Kribbella sp. NBC_01245: one gene and its partners. Each later gene encodes a partner of the first gene's protein in a complex. Links are inferred from orthologs where the notes say so. Each region holds a gene or a part of one and is shown on either strand. Other genes may lie near its edges.

The links.
Region 2: OG394_RS33040 (region 1) and OG394_RS18810 share a complex: the UniProt entries of both Escherichia coli proteins name them as parts of the enzyme complex. The link is inferred for Kribbella sp. NBC_01245 from one-to-one orthologs.
Region 3: OG394_RS33040 (region 1) and sdhA share a complex: the UniProt entries of both Escherichia coli proteins name them as parts of the enzyme complex. The link is inferred for Kribbella sp. NBC_01245 from one-to-one orthologs.

Annotation. Positions count from the first base shown.
Region 1 is NZ_CP108487.1:7,208,336-7,217,974, forward strand. The notes cover bases 2,962-5,866. They hold OG394_RS33040 (fumarate reductase subunit C), read right to left. Parts: upstream 4,658-5,866; coding sequence 4,265-4,657; downstream 2,962-4,264. Other genes in these bases: larE (ATP-dependent sacrificial sulfur transferase LarE), read left to right, coding at 2,962-3,374; OG394_RS33030 (cold-shock protein), read left to right, coding at 3,484-3,867; frdD (fumarate reductase subunit FrdD), read right to left, coding at 3,918-4,268; OG394_RS33045 (succinate dehydrogenase/fumarate reductase iron-sulfur subunit), read right to left, coding at 4,654-5,397; frdA (fumarate reductase (quinol) flavoprotein subunit), read right to left, coding at 5,403-5,866. In the rest of the region: OG394_RS33015 (R2-like ligand-binding oxidase), read right to left, coding at 32-979; OG394_RS33020 (TetR/AcrR family transcriptional regulator), read right to left, coding at 983-1,573; more of larE, read left to right, coding at 1,902-2,961; more of frdA, read right to left, coding at 5,867-7,142; OG394_RS33055 (hypothetical protein), read right to left, coding at 7,139-7,372; OG394_RS33060 (MFS transporter), read right to left, coding at 7,477-9,432. UniProt on the Escherichia coli protein: Two distinct, membrane-bound, FAD-containing enzymes are responsible for the catalysis of fumarate and succinate interconversion; fumarate reductase is used in anaerobic growth, and succinate dehydrogenase is used in aerobic growth.
Region 2 is NZ_CP108487.1:4,241,919-4,251,651, forward strand. Bases 1-2,999 are described here. They hold OG394_RS18810 (succinate dehydrogenase iron-sulfur subunit), read left to right. Parts: upstream 1-1,147; coding sequence 1,148-1,852; downstream 1,853-2,999. Other genes in these bases: sdhA (succinate dehydrogenase flavoprotein subunit), read left to right, coding at 1-1,148; OG394_RS18815 (uridine kinase), read left to right, coding at 2,132-2,818; OG394_RS18820 (hypothetical protein), read right to left, coding at 2,823-2,972. Outside these bases: OG394_RS18825 (DinB family protein), read right to left, coding at 3,030-3,788; OG394_RS18830 (hypothetical protein), read right to left, coding at 3,925-4,356; OG394_RS18835 (DinB family protein), read right to left, coding at 4,769-5,338; OG394_RS18840 (RNA polymerase sigma factor), read left to right, coding at 5,659-6,171; OG394_RS18845 (sialidase family protein), read left to right, coding at 6,164-7,405; OG394_RS18850 (DUF2000 domain-containing protein), read right to left, coding at 7,565-7,975; OG394_RS18855 (helix-turn-helix transcriptional regulator), read left to right, coding at 8,025-8,807; OG394_RS18860 (SCO4848 family membrane protein), read right to left, coding at 8,779-9,000; OG394_RS18865 (helix-turn-helix transcriptional regulator), read right to left, coding at 9,005-9,733. UniProt on the Escherichia coli protein: Two distinct, membrane-bound, FAD-containing enzymes are responsible for the catalysis of fumarate and succinate interconversion; the fumarate reductase is used in anaerobic growth, and the succinate dehydrogenase is used in aerobic growth.
Region 3 is NZ_CP108487.1:4,234,018-4,243,694, forward strand. The notes cover bases 6,735-9,677. They hold sdhA (succinate dehydrogenase flavoprotein subunit), read left to right. Parts: upstream 6,735-7,306; coding sequence 7,307-9,049; downstream 9,050-9,677. Other genes in these bases: sdhC (succinate dehydrogenase, cytochrome b556 subunit), read left to right, coding at 6,735-6,829; OG394_RS18800 (succinate dehydrogenase hydrophobic membrane anchor subunit), read left to right, coding at 6,833-7,294; OG394_RS18810 (succinate dehydrogenase iron-sulfur subunit), read left to right, coding at 9,049-9,677. Also shown: OG394_RS18755 (hypothetical protein), read right to left, coding at 1-146; OG394_RS18760 (AbrB/MazE/SpoVT family DNA-binding domain-containing protein), read left to right, coding at 397-630; OG394_RS18765 (hypothetical protein), read left to right, coding at 637-999; OG394_RS18770 (Gfo/Idh/MocA family protein), read right to left, coding at 1,042-2,142; OG394_RS18775 (sugar phosphate isomerase/epimerase family protein), read right to left, coding at 2,139-2,882; OG394_RS18780 (glycosyltransferase family 4 protein), read left to right, coding at 3,143-4,258; OG394_RS18785 (glycosyltransferase), read left to right, coding at 4,260-5,366; OG394_RS18790 (hydrolase), read right to left, coding at 5,370-6,179; more of sdhC, read left to right, coding at 6,437-6,734. UniProt on the Escherichia coli protein: Two distinct, membrane-bound, FAD-containing enzymes are responsible for the catalysis of fumarate and succinate interconversion; the fumarate reductase is used in anaerobic growth, and the succinate dehydrogenase is used in aerobic growth.

The DNA of each region.
Region 1 (9,639 bases):
AAGGGCCGGCCCCTTTGCCCTCTTTGGAGGATTAGCGGACGGCGGCCAGCGCGGCGTCATCCTCGGAGCCGAAGTCGTCTTCGAGTTTTTCGGGGGAGTAGTCGAGGTCGATGCCGGCGACGTCGGCGCCGATGGCGGACTCGATCGCGCCGAGGCGGCGGGTGGCGCGGTCGCCGGCGTACGTCATCAGTGCGGTCGGGTTGATCTCGGGCGGCAGTTCGGGGCTGTGCTCCATCGCCCACTGGATTTGCGTCAGCGCGTGCGGAAGCAGTTCCTCCATCGTGTCCGTGACGACCTTCCAGTTGGACTCGTCGGCGGCGACATGGCGGCGGCAGGTGAACGTACCCCAGGCCATGTGGCGGCGTTCGTCGTCACCGATACGGCGGATGAGCTCCTGCATGCCGGGCAGTACGCCGCGTGCCGTGCACAAGAGGTTCCAGGCGTGGTAGCCGGTCAGAGCGAGTGTGCCTTCTACTACGTGGTTGTACGTGACAGAGGCGCGCACTTGGTTTGCCGGCGACGGGTCATCGCTCAGAGACTTCAGGGCCACAGGTAGCGCCTCGTAGAAGATCGCCCGGTAGCCCGGATTGTCCTCGACGTGGTGATGCAGGTCCTCCTTGACGCCGACAGCGTCTAGCCAGAGCCGGAAGACCTGGGTGTGCTTGGCCTCTTCGAAGCAGAACTGCGTCAGGTACATCTCGTCGCCGAATCGGCCCTCCGCCGCCATGGCCTGCATGAACGGCTGCAGGTCCTCGGTGACGGCCTCCTCGCCCGCGATGAACTGTGCGCACAGCATCAGCGCGTTGTGCCGCTCGTTATCGGTGAACTCCTCCCAGTCCTTGGCGTCCTGGCTGAAGTCGAGGTCAGCCGGGTTCCAGAACTTGCGATTCCCCTTGTCGAACAGGCGTAGCGGCAGTGCGTCCCAGTTCAGCCCGCCCGCTCGCAGGGAGGAAAAGCCAGTGCGATGCAACGTGGTCATAGTTCACCTCTCGGAAGCCGCGGACAGGAAAGGGCCGAGCACCCGGGCGACCTCGTCGGCGACCGTCGCCGGGGCACCCGCGGGATTGACGATGTGGCTGAGTACGACGCGCAGCGCGATGTCCACGCCGAGACGCGCGTCGTCGGGCGAGACGTCCGGCCAGTGCGAACGGACGTGCGTGTCGAGTCGTTGGTGGCACAGCTCGAGGATCTGATGGCCGCGCGTGGTGAGCAGTTGGCTGGCCTGGTCGGACCCGGGCGCGGTCAGGGCCGCCTTGATCAACGGGTTGTCCGAGGCGAGCGTCAGGGCCCGGTCGACGGCGGCGCGCAGGCCGGCGATGGCGTCGCGCTCGTGCTCCGCGAGGGCCTCGTTGACCAGCACCAGGAAGCGCTCGGTCTCGCGGGTGGCGACGGCCTGCAGGACATCCCACTTGTCGCCGAGTTCGTTGTAGACGGTCTGCCGGGATACGCCGGTCCGCCGCGCGATATCGGCCATGCGCAGGCCCTCGTATCCGCCGGCGACCAGGGCGTCGTACGCCGCGTCGAGCAGCTCATCGCGCAGTCGCCGCTTGGTCCGCTCGGAGAAGGAGGCCATGTGGTCATAGTTGACACTTCGGATAAAAGTGTCAAGAGGTCGGACAAAGCGTCACCGCATGTAAAGGTCGGCTGTGGACGTGATCCGTCCACAGCCGGCCAGGCGCTCCATCGCGAGAGCGCCGATGATCGGCCCGAGGGCAGACTCGGCCGATCGGTCGGGGCCGCACCTCCGCAAGTACGGCTCCGTGCTCCGGGTCCGACCCCAGTGCGGGACCCTGAACACAAAAGAGTCTATGTGCCCTTATTTACTGCACTTTGGGTTGTCCGGACTCCGAGATGCACCGCCGGAAGGCTGGCCGGTCAGACCTCCGCGTAGGGTTGAGGACGTGTCAGCAGCAGAGATCCGCCCCGCCGAATTGCCGACAACTCTCGTTCCGGAACTCGTGGTCGGGTTCGACCTGGACATGACGCTGATCGATTCCCGGCCCGGTATCAAGGCCGTGTACGACTTGCTGGCAGCCGAGACCGGCGTGGCGATCGATACGGAGCTGGTGGTCTCCCGGCTCGGTCCGCCGCTTGTCTGGGAGATGGCGAACTGGTTCCCGCCAGAGCAGATCGACGCCATGGTCGCCCGCTACCGCGAGCTCTACCCGACGTACGCGATCACTGGATCCGACCCGCTGCCGGGAGTGCCTGAGGCGCTTGCGGCCGTGCGGAGCTTGCACGGGCGGACGGTAGTCGTCTCGGCCAAGTACGCGCCGAGCGTGAAGCTCCACCTCGAGCACCTCGGTCTGGACGTCGACGAGCCGGTTGGTGACCTCCATGGTGCAGAGAAGGCCGTTGCCCTGAGGGAGCACAGTGCCGGCATCTACGTCGGTGACCACGTCGCTGACATCGACGGAGCCCGTGCCGCGGGTGCCGTCGCAGTAAGCGTTGCGACGGGCCCGTTCACCGCAGGCGAGCTGAAGGCGTACGGCGCTGACGTCGTACTCAACGACCTCACGGAGTTCCCTGGCTGGCTCGAGGACTACGTGTTGGAGCAGCGGCTTGAGGCGCTCATGGCCTCCCTTGCCGAGCACAGGAAGCTACTGGTCGCCTTTAGCGGTGGAGCCGACTCTGCGTTCCTCCTGGCGGCCGCAGCCCGTGCGATCGGCCCTGCGAACGTGGTGGCCGCTACGGCCGTCAGCCCGAGCCTCCCGCTCGCAGAACTCGAACCGGCCGCAGCTTTCGCCGACAGCCTCGGCGTACGCCACGTCACGCCGCCGACGCATGAGATGGAGCGAGAGGGTTACCAGGCCAACGCCGGTGACCGTTGCTACTTCTGCAAGGCGGAACTCGTCGAGACCCTGCAGCCCATCGCCGACGACTTCGGCATCGAGGCCATCGCCACCGGTACGAACGCCGACGACGCGGTCGCCGGCTTCCGCCCGGGTATTCGCGCCGCCCACGAGCGTGGTGCGATCACGCCGCTGAGGGACGCCCGGCTGACCAAGGCCGAGATCCGCGAGGCCTCCCGGCGCTGGGGCCTCGTCACCTTCGACAAGCCCGCGGCGGCCTGCCTGTCGAGCCGGATCGCGTACGGCATTCGCATCACGCCGCGCCTGCTGGCCCGCGTCGACCGTGCCGAACAGGTCGTCCGGGACCACCTCACGTCGTACGGCGTGGAGAACGTGCGAGTGCGCGACCTCGGTGGCAAGGCGAGTATCGAGATCGACGCCGGTCTACTCGCGAAGGTGGACGCCGCCACGCTGGAGGAGCTGGTGAGGGCCGAAGGCTTCGACGCGGCCGCTCTCGATCCGCGCGGATTCCGCTCCGGCGCCATGAACGAGCGCCTCGCGAACCCGGAGCAGTACCGCTAGAGGATTGGTATCGCAGAGGCGCGGGGACCATCGTTCACGTACGCTAAGTAGCCGGCACCAGCCGGAGTAACCGTCCCCTGTTCCGACGAAGACATCGAAGAGGTTTCCCGTGCCTGTAGGCAAGGTCAAGTGGTACGACGCCGGCAAGGGATTCGGCTTCCTCAGCAAGGACGAAGGCGGCGACGTCTACGTCCGGGCCGAGGCTCTGCCGGCTGGTGTGACGAGCCTCAAGCCGGGCCAGAAGGTCGAGTTCGGCGTGGTCGAGGGACGTAAGGGCGAGCAGGCGCTGCAGGTCCGCTTGATCGATCCGCCGCCCTCGGTCGCGAAGGCGATGCGGCCCAAGCCGGAGGACATGGTCACGGTCGTCGAGGACCTGATCAAACTGCTCGACAGCATCGGCGAGAACTACCGCCGCGGCCGCCACCCCGACAACAAACTGGCCCACAGCGTCGCGACCGTGCTGCGCGGTGTTGCCGACAAGCTGGACGTCTAGCGAGCGTGCATGGCCTCGATACCGGCGATGACGGTGTCGAGGCCGAGCCGTCACGCGCTCAGCAGGAGATACCCCGCCGCCACCGAACCGATGACAGCTCCGCCGTAACAGAACATGGTGATGATGGCGCTGAACCTCTTGAGCTGCAGGCCGTCATAGAGGGTGTAACGGAAGCGATGCGCCCAGTGGAACAGCGCCAACGCGCAGAGTCCGAACAGGATCAGCTTGGTGAGGGGATGCTGCAGCACCGAGAGCAGATACGCGTGATCCGGAGCGGTCAGCCAGCCCAGCGGGAACGCGACGCCGAACAGGAACAGCAGGACCGGAACCATCAGTGCGGCAACCATGCCGCCGGCGCTGAACAGCAGCCAGAGCAGTGGTTCCGGCGACCGGCGGGTCATCGGAGGATCACCCAAGCGGTGACGGCGGACAGCACCAGCCAGAGCAGGTAGTGCGCCGCCGCGATCACGCGGGGCGGGACACGGCGACCGCGCATCCGCACCACGATGGCCTTGGGTGCCAAGCCGAACCAGGTCACCGCGTGCAGCAGCACGAAGAGCAGGGCGACAACATTCAGCACGAGCACCCAGGCGCGCCCGCTCCAGTCGACGAACCGCTCGTACTCCCCACTGCCCGCACTGATGGCGCTGACCAGCAGCAGCAGGTACACAACGAACCAGGCGACGAACACACTGCTGAGCTCGCGGAGCACGAACACGAGGTATGAGCGACGCTCAAGCCACCAGAAGGTGGAGACCGGCCGGTGATACGGATGGGGCGTATCAGTCATCGTGCGCCCCTGGGCAGGAGGAAGTCCTTGAGCGCATGGGTGGCCGCGGTGAGCTTGTAGCGCTGGATGGCGCCGGCAGGGTCGACGTCTTTGGGGCAAACGGCGCTGCACTCGCCGACGAAGGTGCAGGCCCAGATCCCTTCGGGAGACGACAGTACGTCGCGACGGTCTGCGGCTCCCTCGTCCCGCGAGTCGAGGTTGTAGCGCTGGGCCAGCGCGATGGCCGCCGGACCGACGAACTGCGGGTCGAGCGCGTAGACCGGGCAGGCCGAGTAGCAGAGCATGCAGTTGATGCACATGCTGAACTGCTTGTACTCGTCCATCTCGTCCGGTGTCTGCAGGTACTCGCCCTCGTCGAGTGGCTTCTCCTCGTCGTGGACGAGCCAGGGCTTGACCGTCGGCAGCTTGCTCATGAAGTCGTCGATGTCGACGACGAGGTCGCGGACCACCGGGAAGTTGCGCAACGGCTCAATCCGCACCGGGCCCGGCGCGTAGTCGGTGAGGAAGGTGGCGCAGGTCAGCTTGGGCTCGCCGTTGACGGTCATCCCACAGCTGCCGCAGATACCCATCCGGCAGGACCAGCGGTAGGAGAGCGTGCCGTCCAGGTGGTCCTTGATGTGGTTGAGCCCGTCGAGGATCGCCCAGTCGGGGCGTAGCGGTACCTCGTAGGACTGCAGCACCGGTTCGGTCTCCAGCTCCGGCCGGTAGCGCGCGACCTCGAGGGTTATCCGGTCCGCCATGGCAGCTACCTCCCGTACACGCGTTCCCCCGGTGGCCAGCGAGTGATCGTCACCGGGAGGTATTCGACGCGGCCTGCGCCGTCGGGCTGATGGTGGATCAACGAGTGCGCCAGGTATCGCTGATCGTTCCGGGCCGGGAAGTCGGTGCGCTGGTGCGCGCCGCGCGACTCCTCACGTTGCTGGGCGCAGGCGATGATGCTCTGCGACACGTCCAGCATGAACGAGAGCTCGAGCATGGCGATGAGGTCGGTGTTGAAGGTCCGGCTGTGATCCTCGACGGCCGCGTCGGCGAATCGCTCGCGCAGCTCCAGCAGCGTGTCGGCGGCCTTCGCCAGGGAGTCCCCGTCGCGGAAGATCCCGGCCCCGTTCTCCATGGCGCTCTGCATCTCGGTCCGGATGTCCGCGATCCGCTCGCGGCCCTCGGCATGCCGCGTCAGCTCCCGCTCCAGCCGGCGCTCCTCGTCGTGGCCCTGCGCGAGCACGGCCGGGGAGACGGTACCGGCCGAGCCGGCGAACTCGGCAGCGGCCAGTCCGGCGCGAGCACCGAAGACGAGCAGCTCCGGCAGCGAGTTGGAGCCCAGCCGGTTGGCGCCGTTGATGCTGACGCAGGCGACCTCCCCGGCGGCGTACAGGCCGTCCATCGGTGTGGCGCCGTGGATGTCGGTGTGGACGCCACCCATCATGTAGTGCACCACGGGCCTGACCGGGACGAGCTCGGTGACCGGGTCTATGTTCTGGTACTTCGAGCACAGCTCCCGGACGAAGGGGAGCTTGGCGTCGATGAGCTTCGCGCCGAGATGGCGGAGGTCCAGGTGCACGATCGGCCCGTACGGCGTATCGATGGTCCGGCCTTTGTCGAACTCGTGCACGAACGCCTGCGACAACCGGTCACGTGGTCCCAGCTCCATGCTGCGCATCACCGGAGTGGGTTCGGGTTTGCCGAGGTCGTAGTCCTGCAGGTAGCGGTAGCCGTCCTTGTTGAGCAGCCAGCCGCCCTCGGCGCGGGCCGCCTCGGTGATCAGGATGCCGGTGAAGGGCAGGCCGGTGGGGTGGTACTGGACGAACTCCATGTCCTTGAGCGGCGCACCGGCCCGGTAGGCGAGCGCCATCCCGTCCCCGGTCTTGATGTTGGCGTTGGTGGTGAAGGGGTAGACCCGGCCGCAACCCCCGGAGCACACGATGACGGCGCCGGCGGTGATGGTCTCGACCCGGCCGGTGGCCAGCTCGATGGCAACGACGCCCCGAACCTGCCCCTCGTCGACCAGCAGCTTGGTGACGAACCACTCGTCGTACCGGACGATGTCGGAGTAGGAGAGCGCGGTCTGGAACAAGGTGTGGAGCAAGTGGAAGCCGGTCCGGTCGGCGGCGAACCAGGTGCGCTTCTTCTTCATGCCACCGAAGGCCCGCACCGCGATGTGCCCGTCGGGCTGCCGGCTCCAGGGGCAGCCCCAGTGCTCCAGCCGGAGCAGCTCGCGCGGAGCCTCGTCGACGAAGGCCTCGACGGCATCCTGGTCGCACAGCCAGTCGCTGCCGGACACGGTGTCGTAGGCGTGCTCGTCGAGACTGTCGTCGGCACCGGCGACCGCGGCGGCTCCACCCTCGGCGGAGACCGTGTGACTGCGCATGGGGTAGACCTTGGAAACAATCGCCACGCTCAGCCGCGGATTGGCTTCCGCCACGGCGATGGCCGCCCGCAGGCCGGCCCCGCCGCCCCCGACCACCACGACGTCGTGAAAGGCGGTCATGCCTCGTGGTCGCCGCTGTGCTCGTCCAGCAGGACCTTCCCGTCGTGGCGGACGGTCCTGATCCGCACGCTGCCGTCGTGGAACTCGTGCCGGATCAGGCGGCAGCCGCACGCGAAGAGAGTGTCGTCGAAGCTGAGGCCCTCGGCATCGCCTTCCTGGCTGCGGTCACCGTCCACGGTCCTCCCGCACGGCGCCCGCTCCTTGGTGAAGTGAGTGGTGGTGCCGGTCATCGTCGACCTCCTCCACGGCGAATGTTGTGACGGAGCTCACATCATCGATAGTGCTCCCGTGATCGCTGCTTGTCGACCCGGCGAGGACGACCGGCCTCGGGTGGTCAGCGGGGTGGGCGGCTGCCAGGGGAGCGGCGGCGGAAGGGGGAGGTGCGGGGCTGGTTTTCCACGGTCGGGTCCTTTGCCCAGTCCTCCTCGGCGGCGGGAGGGGACGGCGGCGCGTCGTCGCGCCACCAGTGATCGTCGGTACGGCGCTCGGCTGGACGTCCGTCGGTGCTCAGGATCGTCGTCGCGTCGCCATTGTCCCGCCGCCGCGGTTGCTGGTTCACCACGGTCGGGCTCGCGGCAGGTCGCGCTGGCGGGCCGGTGCGGGAGGTGGGCTGGGGCTTTGTGGGTGGGGGGCCGGAGGGGTCGCGGTTAGGGCGGCCGACGGGGGTGGTGGAGGGGCGGTAGCGGACGACAAGGAACACCACGATGAGCAGCACTGCCGCGAGGAAGCCGAAGCCCAGGCGCGGGATCAGCGGCAGGACGATGCCGCAGCCGCCGCCGAGCACCCAGGACAACTGCAGCACCGTTTCCGAACGCGCGAACACCGATGTCCGGACGGTCTCCGGCACGTCCCGCTGGATCAACGCGTCCAGCGAGAGCTTGCCAAGTGAGCTGCACAATCCCGCGACCAGGCCGAGCGCGATCAGCATCGGCAACCCGTAGAAGATCGCGACGAGGATCGCGACCGTCGCGTCCGCGAGCAGCACGACGAGTACGACGGCCTCGGGTTTACGGGCCTTGAGCAACGATCCGAGCAACGTGCCGAGACTGTTCCCGATACCGGCCGCGGCGATCACCGCACCGGCCAGCACCGCACCGTCGAGCCCGCCGATCGGCTTGTCCCGCAGGAGAAACGCCAGGTACATCGTCAGGAATCCGGACACGAACCGCAGCCCCAGGTTGCACCGGATCGCCCGCGCCACCGCCGCCGTGATCGCGCGACGCCGAGCCGCCTTGCCCTCGGCGCCGGTCATCTCCTCTTCTTGGGGCGAGTCGACCCGCGAGGGCAACCGGATGGCCAGCACGAGCCCGACCGTGTAGACCAGCGCGGCCCAGCGCAGCGACCACGCCGGGCCGATCTGCGCGAGCCCTCCGGCGATACCGGCCGAGACCGTCGCGCCGGCCACGCCTGCCAGCGAGATGCGCGAGTTCGCCGTGACCAGGGTGATGCTCTGCGGCAGCAACCGAGGTACGGCGGATGCCCGAGTCACGCCGTACGCCTTGGAGGCGACGAGACATCCCAGCGCCGCCGGGTAGAGCCACGGCGACACACTGCCGGTCATCGAGGCGGCGAGGCTCCAAACGAGGAACCCACGCAGTCCGAGCGTGGCGCCGATCGCCCAGCGCCGCCCGTGCCGGAAGCGGTCCAGGAACGGCCCGATCAGCGGTGCCATCAACGCGAACGGCGCCATCGTCAGCAGCAGGAACAACGCGACCTGGTCCCGCGCCTGGTCACTCGGTACGGCGAAGAAGACCGTGCCCGCGAGTGATACCGCGAGGGCCGTATCGCCGGCGGCGTTGACCGCGCCGAGCTCGATCAGCCGGGACAGACCGGACTCGCCCGCGCCCTGGGCAGTCGTCAAACCGCGAATCCGGCGCCCGGTCGCACGCCCGGCCCGCCCGGTGGCTCCCGCCGTACGACGTGAGGCCGACGCGACTCCGGCCGCTCCTACCTTCGACGCCTGGCCGACCTTGCGCCGCGCCTCGGCCAACTGCTCGCGCCGTCGCTCCCGCGCGACCCGCTTCGCCTCGGCCAACCTGGCCGCCTCGGCGGGATCCACGTCCGCCTTGTCTCCGCCAGAGCCGCGTGATCCGAACGGCAGGCGCCCCTTCAAACCGCCGACCCCGAACGTCGTACGACCGCTCTCGTTCTCTTGGCGTTGCCCGCCTTGAGGCTTGGAGTGGGGTGGTTCGCCGGAGCCGGTACGCCGCTGCTGCCCGGGCTCGTTCGGCCCGGCCGCGGGGTGGCGGCGGCCGTGCGGGCCGTCCGGCCTGTCGTCGCGGGGATCCATGGGCTCCATCCTGCCTGGTCGCAGGTCAGGTGGCAGCCGCAACGCACGGATTTCTGCCGGTCCAGGAGCGGGTTCAAACCAGCACCGGACGATCCGCCCCAGGGATTCGAATGGCGGCCGCGGGCGTGCGAGAATAGTCGATTGTGACTCCCGTCAAAGCTCCGGACCAGGTTCGCGCCAAAGCCGACGCCATTTGCGTGGCCGCGG
Region 2 (9,733 bases), 3.0 Mb from region 1 along the record:
GCGGTTTCGGCAAGGTCTTCCGCACCACGTCGAACGCGCACACCCTGACCGGTGACGGCATGGGCATCGTCTGGCGCAAGGGCCTGCCGCTGGAGGACATGGAGTTCTTCCAGTTCCACCCGACAGGTCTCGCCGGCCTCGGCGTGCTGCTCTCCGAAGCCGCTCGCGGTGAGGGCGGAATCCTGCGGAACAAGGACAACGAGCGCTTCATGGAGCGCTACGCGCCAACCGTGAAGGACCTCGCGCCACGCGACATGGTCGCCCGCGCGATGGCCAACGAGGTCCGCGAGGGCCGTGGCTGTGGGCCCGACGGCGCGTACGTGATGCTCGACCTGACCCACCTCGAGCCCGCGCATATCGACGCGAAACTGCCGGACATCACCGAGTTCGCCCGGACGTACCTCGGCGTAGAGCCGTACACCGAGCAGATCCCGGTCTTCCCGACCGCGCACTACGCGATGGGTGGCATCCCCACCAACATCAAGGGTGAGGCGCTCGCGAACAACGACGACGTCATCCCCGGCCTGTACGCCGCCGGCGAGGTCGCGTGCGTCTCGGTGCACGGCGCCAACCGCCTCGGCACCAACTCGCTGCTGGACATCAACGTCTTCGGCCGCCGTGCGGGTATCGCCGCCGCGGAGTACGCCGCCGGCGTGGACTTCGAGGAGCTGCCGGACGCGCCCGAGACGTTCGTGGTCGACCTGATCGAGGGCATGCGCGACGCGACCGGGACCGAGCGGGTGGCCGCGATCCGGGCCGACCTGCAGGCCACGATGGACCTGAACGCGCAGGTCTACCGGACCGAGGGCTCGCTCAAGCAGGCGCTCTCCGATATCGAGGGCCTGAAGCAACGATTCGCCCAGGTTTCCGTTCAGGACAAGGGCAAACGGTTCAACACCGACCTGCTCGAAGCCGTCGAGCTCGGCTTCCTGATCGACCTGGCCGAGGTGCTGGTGGTGTCCGCGCTGGCCCGCAAGGAGTCGCGTGGCGGTCACTTCCGCGAGGACTACGCGACCCGCGACGACGTCAACTTCATGCGTCACACGATGGCCTACCGGTCGATCGATGACGAGGGCAACGTGAACATCCGGCTGGACTACAAGCCGGTCATCCAGACCCGCTACAAGCCGATGGAGCGCAAGTACTGATGGACGTCAAGGTCAAGATCCTCCGCTACAACCCCGAGGTCTCGCCCGACCCGGAGTGGAAGACCTACTCCGTCACCCTGCAGCCGACCGATCGGGTGCTGGACGCACTGCACAAGGTCAAGTGGGAGCAGGACGGCACGCTGACGTTCCGCCGGTCCTGCGCGCACGGCGTCTGCGGTTCTGACGCGATGAAGATCAACGGGCGCAACCGGCTGGCCTGCAAGACCCTGATCAAGGACCTGAACCCCGAGAAGGAGATCACCGTCGAGCCCATCAAGGGCCTGCCGGTGCTCAAGGACCTCGTGGTCGACATGGAGCCCTTCTTCGACGCCTACCGGTCGATCATGCCCTTCCTGGTCACCGACGGACACGAGCCGACGCGTGAGCGGATCCAGTCCCAGGCCGACCGCGACCGCTTCGACGACACCACCAAGTGCATCCTCTGCGCAGCGTGTACGACGTCGTGCCCGGTCTTCTGGTCCGACGGCCAGTACTTCGGCCCGCAAGCGATCGTCGGCGCCCACCGCTTCATCTTCGACAGCCGCGACGAGGGTACGGAACAACGCCTCGAGATCCTCAACGACAAAGAGGGCGTCTGGCGCTGCCGCACCACCTTCAACTGCACCGAAGCCTGCCCCCGCGGCATCGAAGTAACCAAGGCCATCCAAGAAGTAAAACGCGCCCTGATCTTCCGCCGCGTCTAACGGCCATCTTCCGCTGGTACTCGGCGTCCCGCTCAGCTTTCGGCAGGGGCCCGGCCGCGTCGTCCCCCCGACGACCCGCCCGGGCCCTCCGCCTTTTCCGTTCATCGGACCCTTGTGACGCGGCGTGTCGGCGTTCATCGGTCCCTTCTGACCATCGAATCGGCCGCGTTTAACGCGACCGCCGCGTCCTCACCACCAAGGCCGCTGAAAGTCGGCTGACATCATCGGTACGACGCCTCACCGGACTCCGGGTGGGGCATTCCGGCGACGGGAGACGTGGTGAGCCGGCGTACCGACGCTCTGACCGAGTTGGCCGATGCCGTCCTGGCCGTCGAGCGCCCACATCCGGTGCGGGTCGCGATCGACGGCTGCTCCGCGGCGGGTAAGACGACGCTCGCGGACGAGTTGGCCGACACTCTGCGCGCCCGGACCGGCCGCGAGATCATCCGGGCCGGCATCGACTACTTCAAGCGTGCTCCGGAGCTGCGGACGGCGTACCCGATCGAATCGCCGGAGAGCTACTACCTGGATACCTGGGACCACGACGCGATCCGCGAACGGCTGCTGATGCCTCTCGGTCCGGGCGGCGACCGCCGGTACACCACTGCGATCGGGGAGCCCAACGGACGGCCGCTGTCCGAGTCATCTGTCCACACAGCCGATCCGGATGCGGTGCTGCTGGCGGACGGCGCGTTCCTGCAGGTACCGGCGCTGATCGAACACTGGGATCTGCGGATCTACGCGCACGTCAGCTTCGACGAGGTCCTCCGACGCGGCACCGCGCGCGACCAGGCATGGATGCCTTCGGCCGCCGCGGCCGAGGAGCGCTACCGCACCAGGTACATCCCAGGGGAGCGCATGTACGTCGATCAGATCCAGCCGCGTTCCCAGGCCCAGATCGTCGTGGACAACGAGGACTTCGCCCACCCGACAATCACCTACCGCTTGGCGAACCCTGATCCCTAGTGAGTCAGTCGGTTTCGGCGCGCTGGCGCTGTATCCGCCGGTCATAGAGGGCATACAGCCCGGTGGCGATGAGACAGGCCCAAACGTAGGTGTTGCTGATCAACCGCTCGCCGAACCAACGATCGCCCGCAGCTTCATCGCTGACGAGCTCCACCGCCCCGCTCGCCACCCAGCCGTTAGCCGACACTGCTTCGCATGAGCGGGAGTGACCTCACCCGGCGCCGGCCTCGAGCTGGGCGAGGTCGCGCACCGCATAACGGTGATGCTCGGCCTCTTCCTTCAGCACCACCTTGAGGCAGCGGCGTACGACGTACTCCTGGTCGGGATACGGGTCTGCCGGTTTGCGACCGCATACCCGGTCAAGCTCGGCCTCGGTAAGCCCGTCAACGACCCGCCGCATCGTCGCCATGCGGGCCAGCCGCAGCGCGAGCACCTCGTCGAGCGTCGGGGTGGCCTTGAGGGTGAGCCCGAGCTTCGCCGCGTCGTCGGGCGGCATCCCGCCGGCAGGGAAACCCAACGGGTGGTACGGCGCTTCCTCCTCGAGCACGGCATTGCCCAGCCAGGCATCGCTGGCGAACAGCAGGTGCCGGTTCGTCTCGACCAACGACCACTCGCCGTCGACCTGCTCGTACAACTTGGCCTCGGGCAACAGCCGGGCCCGGTCGAGCGTCGCCTCCCACAGCGCCTCGATCGCATCCCACGCGGCCCGGTAGTCGTCGGGAGACTCGGCCTCACGCGCCAACACCCGCGCCGGGTGCTGCCGGTCGAGCTCGCCCTCGACGTACGCGGTCACATCAACGTCATTGACAACAACACGCTCGAAGTCGCCACCGAGGTAGACGTCGCTCCCATAGCAGTCCACGACCTTCAGACCGCTGACCTCACAATCGCGAATCTCAAGCCCAGCAAGCTCGCACAAGTGAATGCGCCCACCACGAAACTGATCACTCTGAACATACTCAGCAGCCATCGCAGCAGTCTCCCCCGCCCATCCCGCCCACGCCAAGTCCCGGAGCCTGCAATAGACGCGCCCCGTGGCAATCCCGGTAACGCCAGATGGTGGAGGGCTTCCCCGGGACGAAATCCTGGATTAGGCGGTGCGTTCGTCAGTCTCTGATTTCGTTCCATTGGACGCTGCAGCGCGTTGGGGAGCTGCAGATCTGGATTCGGATTCGGTCGATGCCGCCGGGAAGGAGGGGGTCGCCGAGATTGAAGTCGTACGGGGCGACAACCGCCTGGTTCGGATATGGCACGTAGCTTGTCGCGGAGTCGACCTTCGTCGAGCCGGCGAAGGCATCCCAGTGGACCATCGTGATTGCACCAGGAACCTTGTTGACGACATCCCCTGCCACTCTGGCCGTTCTGTTGCCCCAGGTGATGTCGCCGGAGACGGACATGGTGCAGGCCTGGTCGACGCAGATCCGGAAGTAGTCGGGAGCGAATTCTGTACTGGCCGAAGCGGATGACTGTCCGCCCGCTACAGCGACGACTGCTGCGGCAGCGGCGGTTGCCAGCGCTCTGCGGACCACACTTTGCATGTCGAGTCTCCTCCGGCTGGCCCATCAAGGTCGGACCCAAGTCCGAGATCTCTGCCTCCGTCTGGCCAGCAGGTTGCATGAACGTGCAACGCCACCCGCTCACCCGGGCGCCGGGTCCAGGCTCGGCGGCGCGGGCGTTTGAGCGGCGCGCTGAGGTTGCCGGTTGCTGCAATCGCATGCTGTTGAGGTGCTGGACGCAGGCTCACAGACTGGGCGGTCTTGCAGCGTCCAGTGAGGAAGCGAGATTGACAATGGGTTCATTGCGCCGAGTCGTCGCCGTCATGGCCATGGCGATGGCTCTCATAGGTTCTGCCCAGCCGGCCCATCGGGCCAGGTTTCTGTCTGTGCTGGCGTGAAAACCGATATTCGGGACTGATCACGGACTCGAGCTCCCGCCAAGCAGCCGGGCTCATCAACACCCGTTGGGTGACCTCCACGCATAGAGGTCACGCAGCAGGCAGATCTCGGCACCGTGGTGGATCACCTCGACGTGGACGTACATGACCTTCCGCGCAATGGGGGCGTCTGCGAATTGTGCCGGTGCCAGGGCCCCTTGCGGTCGGGTGATGCCCGCAATACCGAGGCTGCACACGTCAGCGATCCATGCCTCGAAACCCTCGTCAAGCTGACGTAACGCCGCCCGAGCAGAGCCCGCAAAGTCGACGCCAGGCGGGTCAGCGGTCGTAACCTCGAAGTGCGGACCCGTTGGCGCGCCAAAGACATCAATGAGGTGCGCGAGCCGCCACGCGATCGTGGTCACTGGCTCGCGGTCGTGGGGCGGTTGGGCGTAGTCCATCGTGAATTCACCGCTACCCAGGGAGATCGGCGCGGAACTCTCACCACGTCTCCGCAGCGACCAACTGCCGGAGACCGGCTCCCAGAAGAACTCGTCGTCGGTCAGCCCGTCGAGGCGGGGCCGAAGTCGGTTCCGCCAGTGCGACTCCACCTGATCCACAACTTCGGCATTCCAATCAATCTCCACGCCTCAGACCTATTCACGGCATGTCGGCTGTGGTCAAGGCAGGTTGAGGTGGAACGGACGGCCTACTCCCGTGCCCACCAACCCGACAGCTCAAATCGGTGGATCCGGGTTGAGAAGGGCGGATTCCGACGAATGAGTGGTTGGGGTGGCTGGCCCGCGCCGTTGGTCACAAGGGCCCGATGAACGGCGACACGCCGCGTCACAAGGGACCAATGAACGGGGGGGAGGCGGATGGGTGTGATGTGGGTCACGGGGAGCAACCGGGGTGGGGTGGCGGGGGTCGTTGGGGGGTGAGCGAGAGGCTGGGGGCTGGAGGGGCGATGGGTGGGCAAGAGCGGGTTCGGGAGATCTATGACGGGTGTTATCGCCGTTTGGTCGGGCAGTTGTTCGCGATTTGCGGGAGCTTGACCGAGGCGGAGGATGCGGTGCAGGAGGCGTTCGTGCGGGCGGTCGAGAGGCCGAGGCGGTTCGCTCAGGTCGACAACCCGGAGGCCTGGTTGCGGACGGTCGCGCTGAACGTCGTACGTACGCGTTATCGCCGGGCCAGCCGGTTCAGAGGACGGCTGGCGGAGGCGATGCCACCACCGAATACCCAATTGCCCGGGCTTTCGGCGGATCATGTCGCGCTCGTGGACGGACTGAGGCAGTTGCCGTACGAGCAGCGCGAGGCGATCACGCTGCACCACGTGGCCGATCTGCCGGTGCGGGAGATCGCCGCGATGCTCGGCGTACCGGAGGGCACCGTGAAGGCCAGATTGTCCCGGGGCCGGGCCCGGCTCGCACCACTTGTGCACGAATTCGTCGACGACGCCGAGGAGGTCGGCCATGTCTGAACTGAAGGATCTCGCCTGGTCGGTCCAGGAGCAGGTCGAGCCCACCCCGTTCGACACCATTCACCAGAAGGGCACCCGCAGGCGCCATCGCAAGCAGCTCTTCGCTGCCGCAGGTGCTGCCGCCGCGACGGCCGCCGCCGTTTTGGCCGTGACGCTACCGACCAGCCTGCCCAAGGGCGACAACGCTCCTCCCCCGATCGTCACCCAACCAACGACGATCGTCACCCCGCCAACGACACCCGCGCCGGACCACAGCACGAACCCGGCCGGCGAGGCGTTGATCCGGTCGGCCGACGCGAACGTCGCCAGCGCCTTGTTCGCAACGCCGTCCAGCTGGATCGCGGCCTGGTCCGATTGCGAACCACAGCCCTGCCGCTATGCCGCGCGAATCCAACGAGCCGGGATGAGCGTCGCCACCTCGATCACCGACAGCTGGTTCGACCTGGTGCAGCAGGGCGATGACGTCTACGGGCTCATCACCCCGGACGCGAATCCGCTCACGGCCGCCGACCCGGCCTGGGCGAAGTCCCGACTGGCGAGCCTGACCAGCAAAGGCCTGGAGGAACGGCGTTTGCGGATGGCCGCGGCGACCACGACGTTCGGTGCCGATGAGGTGCTGGTTGGCGAGGGCTCGCTGCGGGTGCTCAACCTTCGTACGGCGACGCTGCGCGATCTCACGCTGCCGGTGGACCTCGGCCGGGGGTATTCCCCGGTGCAAGGGCCGAACGGGCGTTGGTGGATCACGGCCGCCAAGGAGAACGGCAAGCCGTGGCAGATCGCGTGGACGGACGACGGCGGCAAGACCTGGCAGCGGCACACCGTCAGTGATGGCGCCTTGCCGAGCCGGATCGCGGTGAGCCATGACGGCCGGACGATTGTGGCGACCTCTTGGCACGACGGCGCGACCTTCGAGGCGATCGGCAGCGTGGTGATCTCCACCGACCGCGGCGTCAGCTGGCGCACGGTCCAGGGCACGCCGTGGGCCCGGATGGGCGGGCCGGTCCCGTTCGACGACGGCACGGCCGCGCTGCTCGGCATCCAGCCCGAGAACAACGCGAAGCCGACGGGCTATCTGATCGGCACCGACGCGAAGGCCCGCAAGGCCGAGGGGTGGCCGAAGCAGCTGGAGGATCTCGACGGCGACGGCAAGTTCCTCCACGGCAAGAGCAGTCCGACATCGCTTGCCATCAGCAACGATCGCGGCGAGACCTGGCGCACGATCACCCCGCGCTAGTGTCCTGAGTCAGAAGTTCGTGCCTTAGCTCCGGTGTCCAGGTGCGTGCATCGCAAGGCGGAGGAGGGGAGCAATCTTTTTCGATTGTGACCCGACGACAACGCAGCGAGGTGCGTGCCTGGGCGCCGGAGATGAGGTGCGAACTTCTGACTCAGGACACTAGGAGTGCATGCGGGCGCCTTTCAGCACTTTGTCGACGGCGTTCTTCGGACCGTGCAGGGCCAGCCCGACCAGGTCGAGCTGGCCCTGCGACACGGCCCGGACGGCGGCGCGGTTGTCGTCGTCGTTGCCGCTGGCAAACAAGTCCGACGTGAAGATTGCCAACGGCAACGAACGGCCGACCGCGCGAGCGTGGGCCGCGACGAGGACCTCCTTGCCGCCTTCGAAGACGAGCACGGGCTGCCGGAACATCGGCAGGTACGGCGTCCCGTCCGCGTCGGCGTACGGCGCTCCGATCAGCTCGGGTAGTCGCGTACCCAGGCCGCTCACGAGGAAGGACGTCACGTTCAGGCGTTGCCAGCTGAGCAGGTCATCCCGCAACAACACGGCGATCTTGGTATCGAAGTTCACCCCACCACTCTGGCCAACCGCCCGACCAGGTGTCTTGTACGTTTTAAACGTGGATCCCAAGGTCACAGCGTGGCGCCCGCCGGTGGAGGGCATTCGCGAGGTCTTGCACGCCCACTTCCCGACCCACGCGTATCCCAGTCACGTCCACGACGCGTGGACGTTGATGGTCCTCGACCACGGCGTGGTGCGGTACGGGCTGGACCATCGCGAGCACGGCATCGTCCAGGCCGAGGTGACCGTGCTGCCGCCGCAGGTGCCGCACGACGGCCGTTCGGTCAAGCCCGGTGGGTTCAGCAAAAGGGTCATCTACCTCGAGCCCGACGTACTGCCGCTCGACCTGATCGGCGCGGCCGTCGACCACCCGGGCCTGGTCGATCCGGTCTTGCGCCAACGGCTCCACCAGCTGCACGAGGTGCTGGTGCAACACCACGAGGACCTCGAAGCCGAGAGCCGTCTGACCTTGATCAAGGAACGCCTCGGACAACACCTCACGCACCGCGTCCAACCCCAGTGGACCAAAGACCAGGGCATCGCCGTACGCCTGAGAGAGCTGCTCGACGCCCGCACGACGGAGGGCATCACCCTGGCGGAGGCCGCCGGTGAACTGCACGCCCATCCGGCTCATCTGGTGCGGGCGTTCGCCAAGGAATTCGGCCTGCCGCCGCATCGGTACCTGACCGGACGCCGGGTCGATCTGGCCAGACGCTACCTGCTCGACGGACAGCCCGCGGGCGAGGTCGCCGTACGGGCCGGGTTCTACGACCAGTCACACCTGAGCCGGCATTTCCGCCGGATCCTCGGGGTCAGTCCGGTTGCGTACGCGAGGACTTGAGCGCCTTCGCGCCCCACGTCCCGAGCACGGCGGCGATGCCGAGATTGACGACGATCAGCACGGCGTGAGCCACGTAGTAGCCGGTCGGGCGGCCTTCGGTCTTGGCCAGGTTCTTGATGAACGTGGCGTAGGTGAGAACGTTCCAGACGGCGACGCCGAGCAGGAACAGGGCATGTTTGCGTTCGAACTTCACGGCCCTATTGTGCGCTGCCGCGATCGACCATTCGCAGCAGCTGGGTGCGATTCGCGACACCGAACCGGCGGTAGAGCCGGGTCAGCTGCGATTCGACCGCCTTCACGCTGAGGTAGAGCGCGGCCGCGATCTCCCGGTTGGTCGAGCCGTCGCGGACCATCGCGACGATCTGCAGCTCGTTGTCACTCAGCTCCGACGGCTGCCGGGTCCGGCTCGGTACGTCGAGGCGGGCCAGCTCGGTCTCGGCCACCTCGCGCCACGCGGGCGCACCACTTCGGTCGAACTGCTCGATCGCGTCGAGGAACGCGGACCGGGCGACCGAGCGGCGCCGGGCCTGCCGCGCGATCCGGCCGCGGGCCAGCTCGCACCGGGCCAGGTCGAGCGGGTAATACCGATCGCCGGCGCTCGCCACGGTCTGGTCGAGCAGCTCCAGGGCCTTGCCGGGATCGCCTTGTTTCGCGACCAGCAGCGCCTCCACCCGGCCGAGGCCGACCATCGTCACCTGGCGATCGAGCTTCACCGCCCGGTCGCGGATATCTGTGATCACGGCGGCCGCCTCGACGGTCTCCCCCGTGGCGATCAGCGCCTCGATGTAGTCGGCGTGCCACGGAATCACCGCCGGGTCGAACGGCATCGCCGCTTCCCGGAACTTGTCGATCGCACCGAAGGCCGCGACCGCGCGCTGCGGATCGCCGAGCAGCAGCGCGGCCATCCCGCAACTGGCCAGCGCAGG
Region 3 (9,677 bases), 3.0 Mb from region 1 along the record:
CGCCACCCGTTCCGAGTCCCCCACCAACTAACCAGCTGCTTCCGCTCCGCATGCTCCTGCGCCAGCACCGACCGCCACAACGCCCCCGCCCCCGCCCCCACCACCACGAGCCCACCCATCACCACCAAAACCCCGATCCACCACATCCCCCCACCCAACCAAACCCCCACTCCAGCCAGTGGCCCTGTTGGGTAGGTTCGGCGCCCTATTCCGAGTGTCGACCCTCGGAATGGGGGGTGGACTCGCCAAATTTCGAGGGCCGGCTCCCCATTCCGGGTGCCGACACCCGGAATAGGGAGCGGCTAGTGCCGACGGCGGGCGAGCGGCTGAGCAGATCGCCATTCGTGCACTGGAAGATGATTGTCGACAGGAACTCTTACGGACCAGGAGTGCACGATGCGCATCACGTCGAAAGGACGGGTCACCATCCCGATCGCCGTACGTCGGCAGCTCGGGCTCGATGGGGGTGATGAGGTGCGGATTGTGGTGGACGGGGACAGCGCACGCGTCATCCGGGTTGTCGGTGACGAGTCCGCTGGTCGGCGGCTGGCGCGCCGGCTCCGTGGCAGTGGGTCGAGCGGCATGGCCACGGACGAGATCATGGAACTGCTACGTGGCGGAGTGGGATGAGGGTTCGTGTGTGAGTACGGCGTTGATCGCGACGAGCTTTGCCTGGTCCATCTCACCGTGGCGCCGGAGGACGAGCCGGGGCCGGACACATTCCACGGCGGCGCGCGAGGTACGGACGGCTTCGGCGGTACGACGTACGGGCCGATGCGGTTTCAAACGCGGTTCACCGGCACGATGCTGATTGGTGCCGAGTACAACAACGCGAACTACCGGACCAGGGGTGCTCCCCTGCCGTGGATGTACGACCAGGTGCGCGAGCTCGTCTTCGCCGAAGGCCGGCTGATCTCCACGCTTGACCGCTCGGCCGACATGGCCCGCCTCCACGAAGCCGACACGGTCCGCTACTTGCGCCGGATGAGCGCGAGGTGACGGTTGATGGGGCGAGGGGTACGGCCTCGCCCCACCTAGGGGTTAGACCGTGGTGGCGAAGGGGTCCCAGTCTTCGGGGAGGGTTTCGGGGGCGGTGACGGTGCTGGTTACGTCTACGAAGGCGCCGGAGTCGACGGATTCGCTGACGGAGACCATGGCGTCGACGACGTGGTGGGCGAGGTCGCCGGTGGCGCGGTGTGGGCGGTCGGCGCGGATGGCGCGGGCCATGTCGAGGACGCCGGTACCGCGTTCGGCGGCGGCCGTGACGTTGGCGACGGTCTCCCATTCGCCGTCGCGGCGGATCAGCTTGATCTCACCGTCGAAGCGGTTGGGGTCGGGCAGGGACAGGGTCGCCTCGGTGCCGGTGATCTCGACGAACCCGTGCCGGCCGAGCGGTGAGTCGAAGCTGAAGATGTTCTGCGACGACTGGCCACTCTCGAACTTCGCGATCATGCTCACGTGACTCGGCACCGTCACGTCAAAGTCGGTCCCGGCCAACGGACCCGAGCCGATCGTGCGCGTCGGCCGCGACGTCGAGCCGATACCGGCAACAGCGCCGACCGGACCGAACAGCTGCACCAGCGCGGTCAGGTAGTACGGGCCGATGTCGAACAGCGGGCCCGCGCCTTCCTGAAAGAGGAACGCCGGGTTCGGGTGCCACGACTCCGGGCCGGGCGACTGGAACAACGTCAGTGCGGTCAGCGGCGTACCGATGTCACCCTTCTCGATCAACCGGCGAGCCGTCTGCAGCCCCGGGCCGAGGAAGGTGTCCGGCGCACAACCGAGGCGTACGCCGGCGTCGGCGGCCGTGGCGAGCAGCTTGGCGCCGCTGTCCCGGTCCATCGCGAACGGCTTCTCGCTCCACACATGCTTGCCCGCGGCAACGGCAGCCAGCGCCACCTCGACGTGAGCGACCGGGATCGTCAGGTTGACCACGATCTCGACGTCCGGGTGGGTCAGCACCACCTCGGGCGAACCGTGGCTGGCGATGCCGAACTCCTCGGCCTTCGCCTGGGCCGCCTCGGGCCGCAGATCGCCGATGGCGTGCACGACGACATCGGGGAAGCTGGTCAGGTTCTTGATGTACGTGTCACTAATGACACCTGCGCCGATAACGCCGACGCCGACGGGACCGGTGCTCATGCGCCGGCCTGCTGCAGGAAGGCGTAGCTGCCGCTGACGGCGTCGAAGATCTCGCCCTCGAAGTCGTCCAGCTCGACCACGGCGAGGCGACCCGGCGCGGCGGCCAGGAAGTCCTTGACCGGGATGACGCCCGAACCGACGGCGACCTGGGCCTTGTTGTTCAGCGTGCCGTCGCCGTCCTTGATGTGCAGGGCGACGACCCGCTCACCGAGGCGCTTCAGCAGCGCCGGTACGTCGGCACCGCCGACCGCGGCCCAGTAGGTGTCGATCTCCAGCACGATCTCCGGCGCGAGATGCTCGACGAAGACCTCCAGCGCGTGCCGGCCGTCGAGCATCGAGGCCAGCTCGAAGTGGTGGTTGTGGTAGCCGATGGTGATGCCGTGGTCCTCGGCCTGGTGCGCGACCTGGTTCAGCTGGACGGCGATCTGCTTGACGTCCTCGGCGGACTGCCAGCGGGCCGGGTCGGTGTAGGGGTCGATCACGGTGCCGATGCCGAGGCGCTTGGCGGCCGCGAAGGCGGGCTCGAGGTTACGGCCGAGCAGGCCGGCGTGCGTGGTCGGCGCGGTCAGGCCGTGCTTGGCCAGGCCGTCGGCGAGCTGGGACTCGAATTCGACCAGGCCGAACGGCTCGACCTGCCGATAGCCGATCTCGGCGATCCGGGCCAGGGCGGCGTCGAAGTCCCGCTCCAGTTCGCCACGGACGGTATAGAGCTGGAGGGATAGGCGGTCAGCAGAGAGCACGGTTGCTCCTCGAAGCGGCGGGTCAGGTCCGGGAGAACGCTCTCTCCCTCGTGAAGTGATCCTACGGACCCTCGCGCTGAACCGGTCAAGTGGAAAGCCCGCAGTCTGGACGGAGACATTCGGTTACCGGCTGGTCACCTATCGGTCGCACCCGCGTCGTCCGCCGGATATCGGCCGGGGGTTGAGCCGACCACGGCCCCACCGCTGCCCGACATACCCGATTGGCCAAGGGTTCACCCGGCGTCGGGAACCTTCGAAGTGTGAGGATCGTGATGGTCGCCGAATCGTTCCTGCCACAGATCAACGGCGTGGCGAACACTGTTCGTCATGTCACCGACCGGCTGGTCGCCCGTGGGCACCAGCCACTGATCATCGCCGCCGGCCCCGGTCCCGACCATTACGGCGACGTGCCGGTGGTACGGGCCCGCAGCTTCGGCATCCCCGGCTACCGGGCGTTCCCGGTCGGTCTGCCCGATCCCGCGATCGAGCGCGCGATGGCCGATTTCGCGCCCGACCTGGTGCATCTGGCCTCGCCGTTCGTCCTGGGCGCGTGGGGCCTTCGCAGCGCGCGGCGCCTGGGCTTGCCGACCGTGGCGGTGTTCCAGACCGACATCGCCGGATTCGCCCGGCAATACCCGTGGGCCGTGCGCGCCGATCGTGGCGTCTGGGCCTGGGTACGGCGGTTGCACTCGCGGTGTGACCGCACGCTCGCGCCTTCGTCCGCGTCGATGGCGCAGTTGGTCCAGGCCGGCGTACCCCGGGTCCAGCACTGGGGGCGCGGCGTCAACCTCGACCTGTTCGACCCGGGTCTGCGCGATGACGCGTGGCGCCGGGAGATCTCCCCCGACGGCCGTCCGATCGTCGGGTACGTGGGCCGGCTCGCCGCGGAGAAGCACGTACGCCGGTTGAGCGAGCTGTCCGAACTCGGCTGTCAGGTGGTGATCGCGGGTGACGGTCCGGACCGTGCCGCACTGGAACAGACGTTGCCGGGTGCGGCCTTTCTCGGCATGCGCCGGGGCGCCGACCTGGCCCGGATCTTCGCCAGCCTGGACGTTTTCGTGCACACCGGCGAACACGAGACGTTCTGCCAGACCATCCAGGAGGCGCAGGCCTCCGGCGTGGTGACCGTCGGACCCGCGGCCGGTGGCCCGGTCGATCTGATCAAGCCGGGTGAAACGGGCCTGCTCTTCGACCACAAGACGCCGGGCGCTCTCCGGCAGGCGGTGCACAGCCTGCTGGCGGATCCCCAGGCCCGGCAGGCGATGGCCGAAGCCGGCCACAAACGGGTCCAGACGCGGACCTGGCCGGCCGTTGTGGACGACCTGATCGACCGGCACTACGCCGAAGTCACCTTCAGCCAGAAACGGGCGGCCTGACATGCAGCGGATAGCCCAGCTCGCGAACTTCGTCGGCCCCACCTCGGGCGGCATGCGGACCGCGATCGACCACCTCGGCCAGGGATATCGCGCCGCCGGCTTCGAGCGCGTCCTGGTCACCCCCGGCGAACGCGATGCCATCAGCGAGGACGAGAACGGCATCGTCATCCGCCTTCGCGCGCCCCGGATCGGCGGCGGCTACCGGCTCATCGCCGAACCCTGGCGGGTGATCGAGGCGCTCGAGCGATTCCGGCCGACGACCGTCGAGATCTCGGACAAGTCGACCCTGCTGCCGGTCGCGCACTGGGCCCGGCGCCAGGGCATCGGCTCGATCCTGTTCAGCCACGAACGGCTGGACGCCATGGTCTCGCTCCGGACCGGCCGCCAACTCGGGATCGCGGCCGGCGTCGGCGCGTTGTACCGGCTGCTCGGGCGGACGTACGACGCGATCGTGGTGACCTCGCGCTTCGCCGCCGCCGAGTTCGGCGAGGTGTCGACGCCATTGGTACGCATCCCGCTCGGCGTCGACCTCGACACGTTCCACCCGTCCCTCGGCACACCGGCCGCGGACGGCGTACTGAAGCTTGTGCACGCCGGAAGGCTCTCGCGCGAGAAGAGCCCGCACCTGGCAGTTGCAACGGCCGTAGAGCTGCACAGACGCGGCATCCCGGTCAGGCTCGACGTGTACGGCTCTGGGCCACACCTGGACGAGCTAGTCGCCATAGCCGGGTCTGCGCCTGTGAAGTTCCACGGCTACGTCGATGGGCGTGTGGAGCTGGCTCGCCGCCTTGCTCAGGCAGACGTGGCTCTGTCGGTTTGTCCGGGCGAGACGTTCGGACTGGCGGTGCTGGAGGCTCTCGCCGCTGGGACGCCAGTAGTCACCGCTGATACGGGTGGCGCTCGTGAGTTGGTAGACGCGGGGTGTGGCGCGTGGGGCGCCCCTCGTGCCGACAGGCTCGCGGACGCCGTACTGGAGCTTGTACGACGTCCGGAGGCTGCCCGTCGTACCGCTGCCCGGGAAAGGGCTGAGCGGTACGACTGGCAGACCTGCGTTGACCGGATGCTTGCCCTGCACAACCGGCTCACCTGGAACCGCCGCGCCGCTTGACCCTTAGGTCAGGTGGTCGTAGTCCCCACGCGTCCAGGCGATGTGGCGATCGGCCGAGAACCGCAGGATGGCCCGCGCGTCCGACGTGATGACGTTGTCGAAGTTGCCGTAGACCCGGTCGAACTCGTACTGCTCGACGGCCTTGGTCACCCGGTCGACGACCGCGCCCGACAGCGGGATGCGGTTCGGGTAGCTGCGCATGAAGCTGGCCGACTTACCACCCGGGTTCGGGAAGATGGTGTCGCCGCTGAGCAACACGCCGCGCCCTTCGGCACCAGCGGCCCAGTGCACGACGCCACTGCCCTTGAAGTGACCACCCGGCTGGAACAACGTCACGCCCGGCAGGATCTCCAACGGCCCGGTCCAGGTCTCGATGACCGGATCCGGCCGTGCCACCCACTCCTGGTCCGCTTCGGCCACCAGGACCGGCACCCCACCGAGGGCCCGGCTCCACTCCACCTGGACGCCGTACATGTGCGGGTGGCTGGCCACGATGGCCTTCACCTCGCCGTACGACGCGACCAGCGCGGCGCCGTCGGCATCGACGTACCCGATCGGGTCCCAGAGCAGGTTGCCCGCGGGCGTCCGCACCAACTTGGCCTGCTGGCCGATCCCCACGCCCGGCTCGGACTCGATCGCGAACAGGTCCGGCTCTCGTTCGCTCAACCGGACCTTGTGGCCGGCGGCCTGGAGCTCCTCGAGCGTCGTCCAGTGCTGGCCGTCGACCGGCACCCACTGCCGCTCGTCCGCGCAGATCGCGCACACGTCCGGTTGCGTACTGTGCTCAACGGCACAGGTCTTACAGATCCACATTCGCCCTCCCAGATCAGCGGTTTTCTACAGTCCACAAGTTCAACCCCTGTGGAGGTCAAGTGAATAGGCGAGAGCGATGTCACATGGGTGGTGGCCAAGTCGGCGTACTGCTGCGGTTAGCATCGAACACGGCCTGGTTTTCGCCGGGCCGAGCCTTGACTTGCGGGGCCTTCTGACGGCCACCGGCGGCAACGCCGACGACGACTGCCAGCGATGCCCTCAGTCGGCTCTGGTCGTCGTCCGATCGGAGGATCGGTTTGCCCAGCAAGCCACTGACCCGTCCCCCCGGCACCCTCTACCGGGGCCATGAGGGCATGTGGTCATGGGTCGCGCATCGGATCACCGGTGTGGGGATCTTCTTCTTCCTGTTGGTGCACGTGCTCGACACGGCTTTGGTGCGAGTCTCGGCCGACGCCTACAACGAGGTGATCGGCACCTATAAGAACCCGATCGTCGGCCTGATGGAGATCGGCCTGGTCGCCGCGATCCTCTTCCACGCCTTCAACGGCATCCGGCTGATCCTGGTCGACTTCTGGGCCAAGGGCCCGCGGTACCAGCGCCAGATGATGATCGGCGTCGGCGTGCTCTGGTTCGTGCTGTTCGTCCCGTTCGTGGTCCGCCACCTGATGCACGTGTTCGGAGGGCACTGAGCCATGAGCACACCAGAGATCGTCACCCCGCGGTCCAGCACCCGGGCCCGCTCGGTCAAGGGCGGCGGCCGGAACCGGTCCGGCCAAACCAACTTCGAGCTGTACGGCTGGCTGTTCATGCGGCTGTCCGGCCTCGCCCTGGTGGTGCTGGTGCTCGGCCACCTGTTCGTGAACCTGTTCCTCGGCGACGGCATCCAGGGCATCGACTTCGCCTTCGTGGCCGGCAAGTGGGCCAGCCCGTTCTGGCAGGTCTGGGACCTGCTGATGCTGTGGCTGGCCATGTTGCACGGCACCAACGGCCTGCGCACGATCATCAATGACTACGCCGAGCGGGACCAGTCCCGGTTCTGGCTGAAGATGTCGTTGTTCACGGCAAGCATCGTGGTCGTCGTGCTCGGCACGCTGGTCATCTTCACCTTCGACCCCTGCCTCGACCCCAGCTCCACGCTGTCGGTCTGCAAGTAAGGAACTTCTGACATGCAGCGCCATCAGTACGACGTGGTGATCGTGGGCGCGGGCGGCGCCGGTATGCGGGCCGCCCTCGAGAGCAGCAAGCGCACGCGGACCGCCGTACTCACCAAGCTCTACCCGACCCGGTCCCACACCGGCGCGGCCCAGGGCGGCATGTGCGCCGCCCTGGCCAACGTCGAGGAGGACAACTGGGAGTGGCACACCTTCGACACGGTCAAGGGTGGCGACTTCCTGGTCGACCAGGACGCGGCCGAGGTGATGTGCCGCGAGGCCGTCGACGCCGTGCTCGACCTGGAGAAGATGGGCCTTCCGTTCAACCGGACGGCCGAGGGCAAGATCGACCAGCGCTTCTTCGGTGGGCACACGCGCAACCACGGAGAGGCCGTCGTACGGCGCTCCTGCTTCGCCGCCGACCGCACCGGCCACATGATCCTGCAGACGCTCTACCAGCAGTGCATCAAGCAGAACGTCGAATTCTTCAACGAGTTCTACGTCCTGGACCTGCTGATGGTCGCCGGTAAGGCAACGGGCGTCGTCGCGTATGAGCTGGCCACCGGCGAGCTGCACATCTTCTCGGCCAAGTCGATCGTGTTCGCGTCGGGCGGTTTCGGCAAGGTCTTCCGCACCACGTCGAACGCGCACACCCTGACCGGTGACGGCATGGGCATCGTCTGGCGCAAGGGCCTGCCGCTGGAGGACATGGAGTTCTTCCAGTTCCACCCGACAGGTCTCGCCGGCCTCGGCGTGCTGCTCTCCGAAGCCGCTCGCGGTGAGGGCGGAATCCTGCGGAACAAGGACAACGAGCGCTTCATGGAGCGCTACGCGCCAACCGTGAAGGACCTCGCGCCACGCGACATGGTCGCCCGCGCGATGGCCAACGAGGTCCGCGAGGGCCGTGGCTGTGGGCCCGACGGCGCGTACGTGATGCTCGACCTGACCCACCTCGAGCCCGCGCATATCGACGCGAAACTGCCGGACATCACCGAGTTCGCCCGGACGTACCTCGGCGTAGAGCCGTACACCGAGCAGATCCCGGTCTTCCCGACCGCGCACTACGCGATGGGTGGCATCCCCACCAACATCAAGGGTGAGGCGCTCGCGAACAACGACGACGTCATCCCCGGCCTGTACGCCGCCGGCGAGGTCGCGTGCGTCTCGGTGCACGGCGCCAACCGCCTCGGCACCAACTCGCTGCTGGACATCAACGTCTTCGGCCGCCGTGCGGGTATCGCCGCCGCGGAGTACGCCGCCGGCGTGGACTTCGAGGAGCTGCCGGACGCGCCCGAGACGTTCGTGGTCGACCTGATCGAGGGCATGCGCGACGCGACCGGGACCGAGCGGGTGGCCGCGATCCGGGCCGACCTGCAGGCCACGATGGACCTGAACGCGCAGGTCTACCGGACCGAGGGCTCGCTCAAGCAGGCGCTCTCCGATATCGAGGGCCTGAAGCAACGATTCGCCCAGGTTTCCGTTCAGGACAAGGGCAAACGGTTCAACACCGACCTGCTCGAAGCCGTCGAGCTCGGCTTCCTGATCGACCTGGCCGAGGTGCTGGTGGTGTCCGCGCTGGCCCGCAAGGAGTCGCGTGGCGGTCACTTCCGCGAGGACTACGCGACCCGCGACGACGTCAACTTCATGCGTCACACGATGGCCTACCGGTCGATCGATGACGAGGGCAACGTGAACATCCGGCTGGACTACAAGCCGGTCATCCAGACCCGCTACAAGCCGATGGAGCGCAAGTACTGATGGACGTCAAGGTCAAGATCCTCCGCTACAACCCCGAGGTCTCGCCCGACCCGGAGTGGAAGACCTACTCCGTCACCCTGCAGCCGACCGATCGGGTGCTGGACGCACTGCACAAGGTCAAGTGGGAGCAGGACGGCACGCTGACGTTCCGCCGGTCCTGCGCGCACGGCGTCTGCGGTTCTGACGCGATGAAGATCAACGGGCGCAACCGGCTGGCCTGCAAGACCCTGATCAAGGACCTGAACCCCGAGAAGGAGATCACCGTCGAGCCCATCAAGGGCCTGCCGGTGCTCAAGGACCTCGTGGTCGACATGGAGCCCTTCTTCGACGCCTACCGGTCGATCATGCCCTTCCTGGTCACCGACGGACACGAGCCGACGCGTGAGCGGATCCAGTCCCAGGCCGACCGCGACCGCTTCGACGACACCACCAAGTGCATCCTCTGCGCAGCGTGTACGACGTCGTGCCCGGTCTTCTGGTCCGACGGCCAGTACTTCGGCCCGCAAGCGATCGTCGGCGCCCACCGCTTCATCTTCGACAGCCGCGACGAGGGTACGGAACAACGCCTCGAGATCCTCAACGACAAAGAGGGCGTCTGGCGCTGCCGCACCACCTTCAACTGCACCGA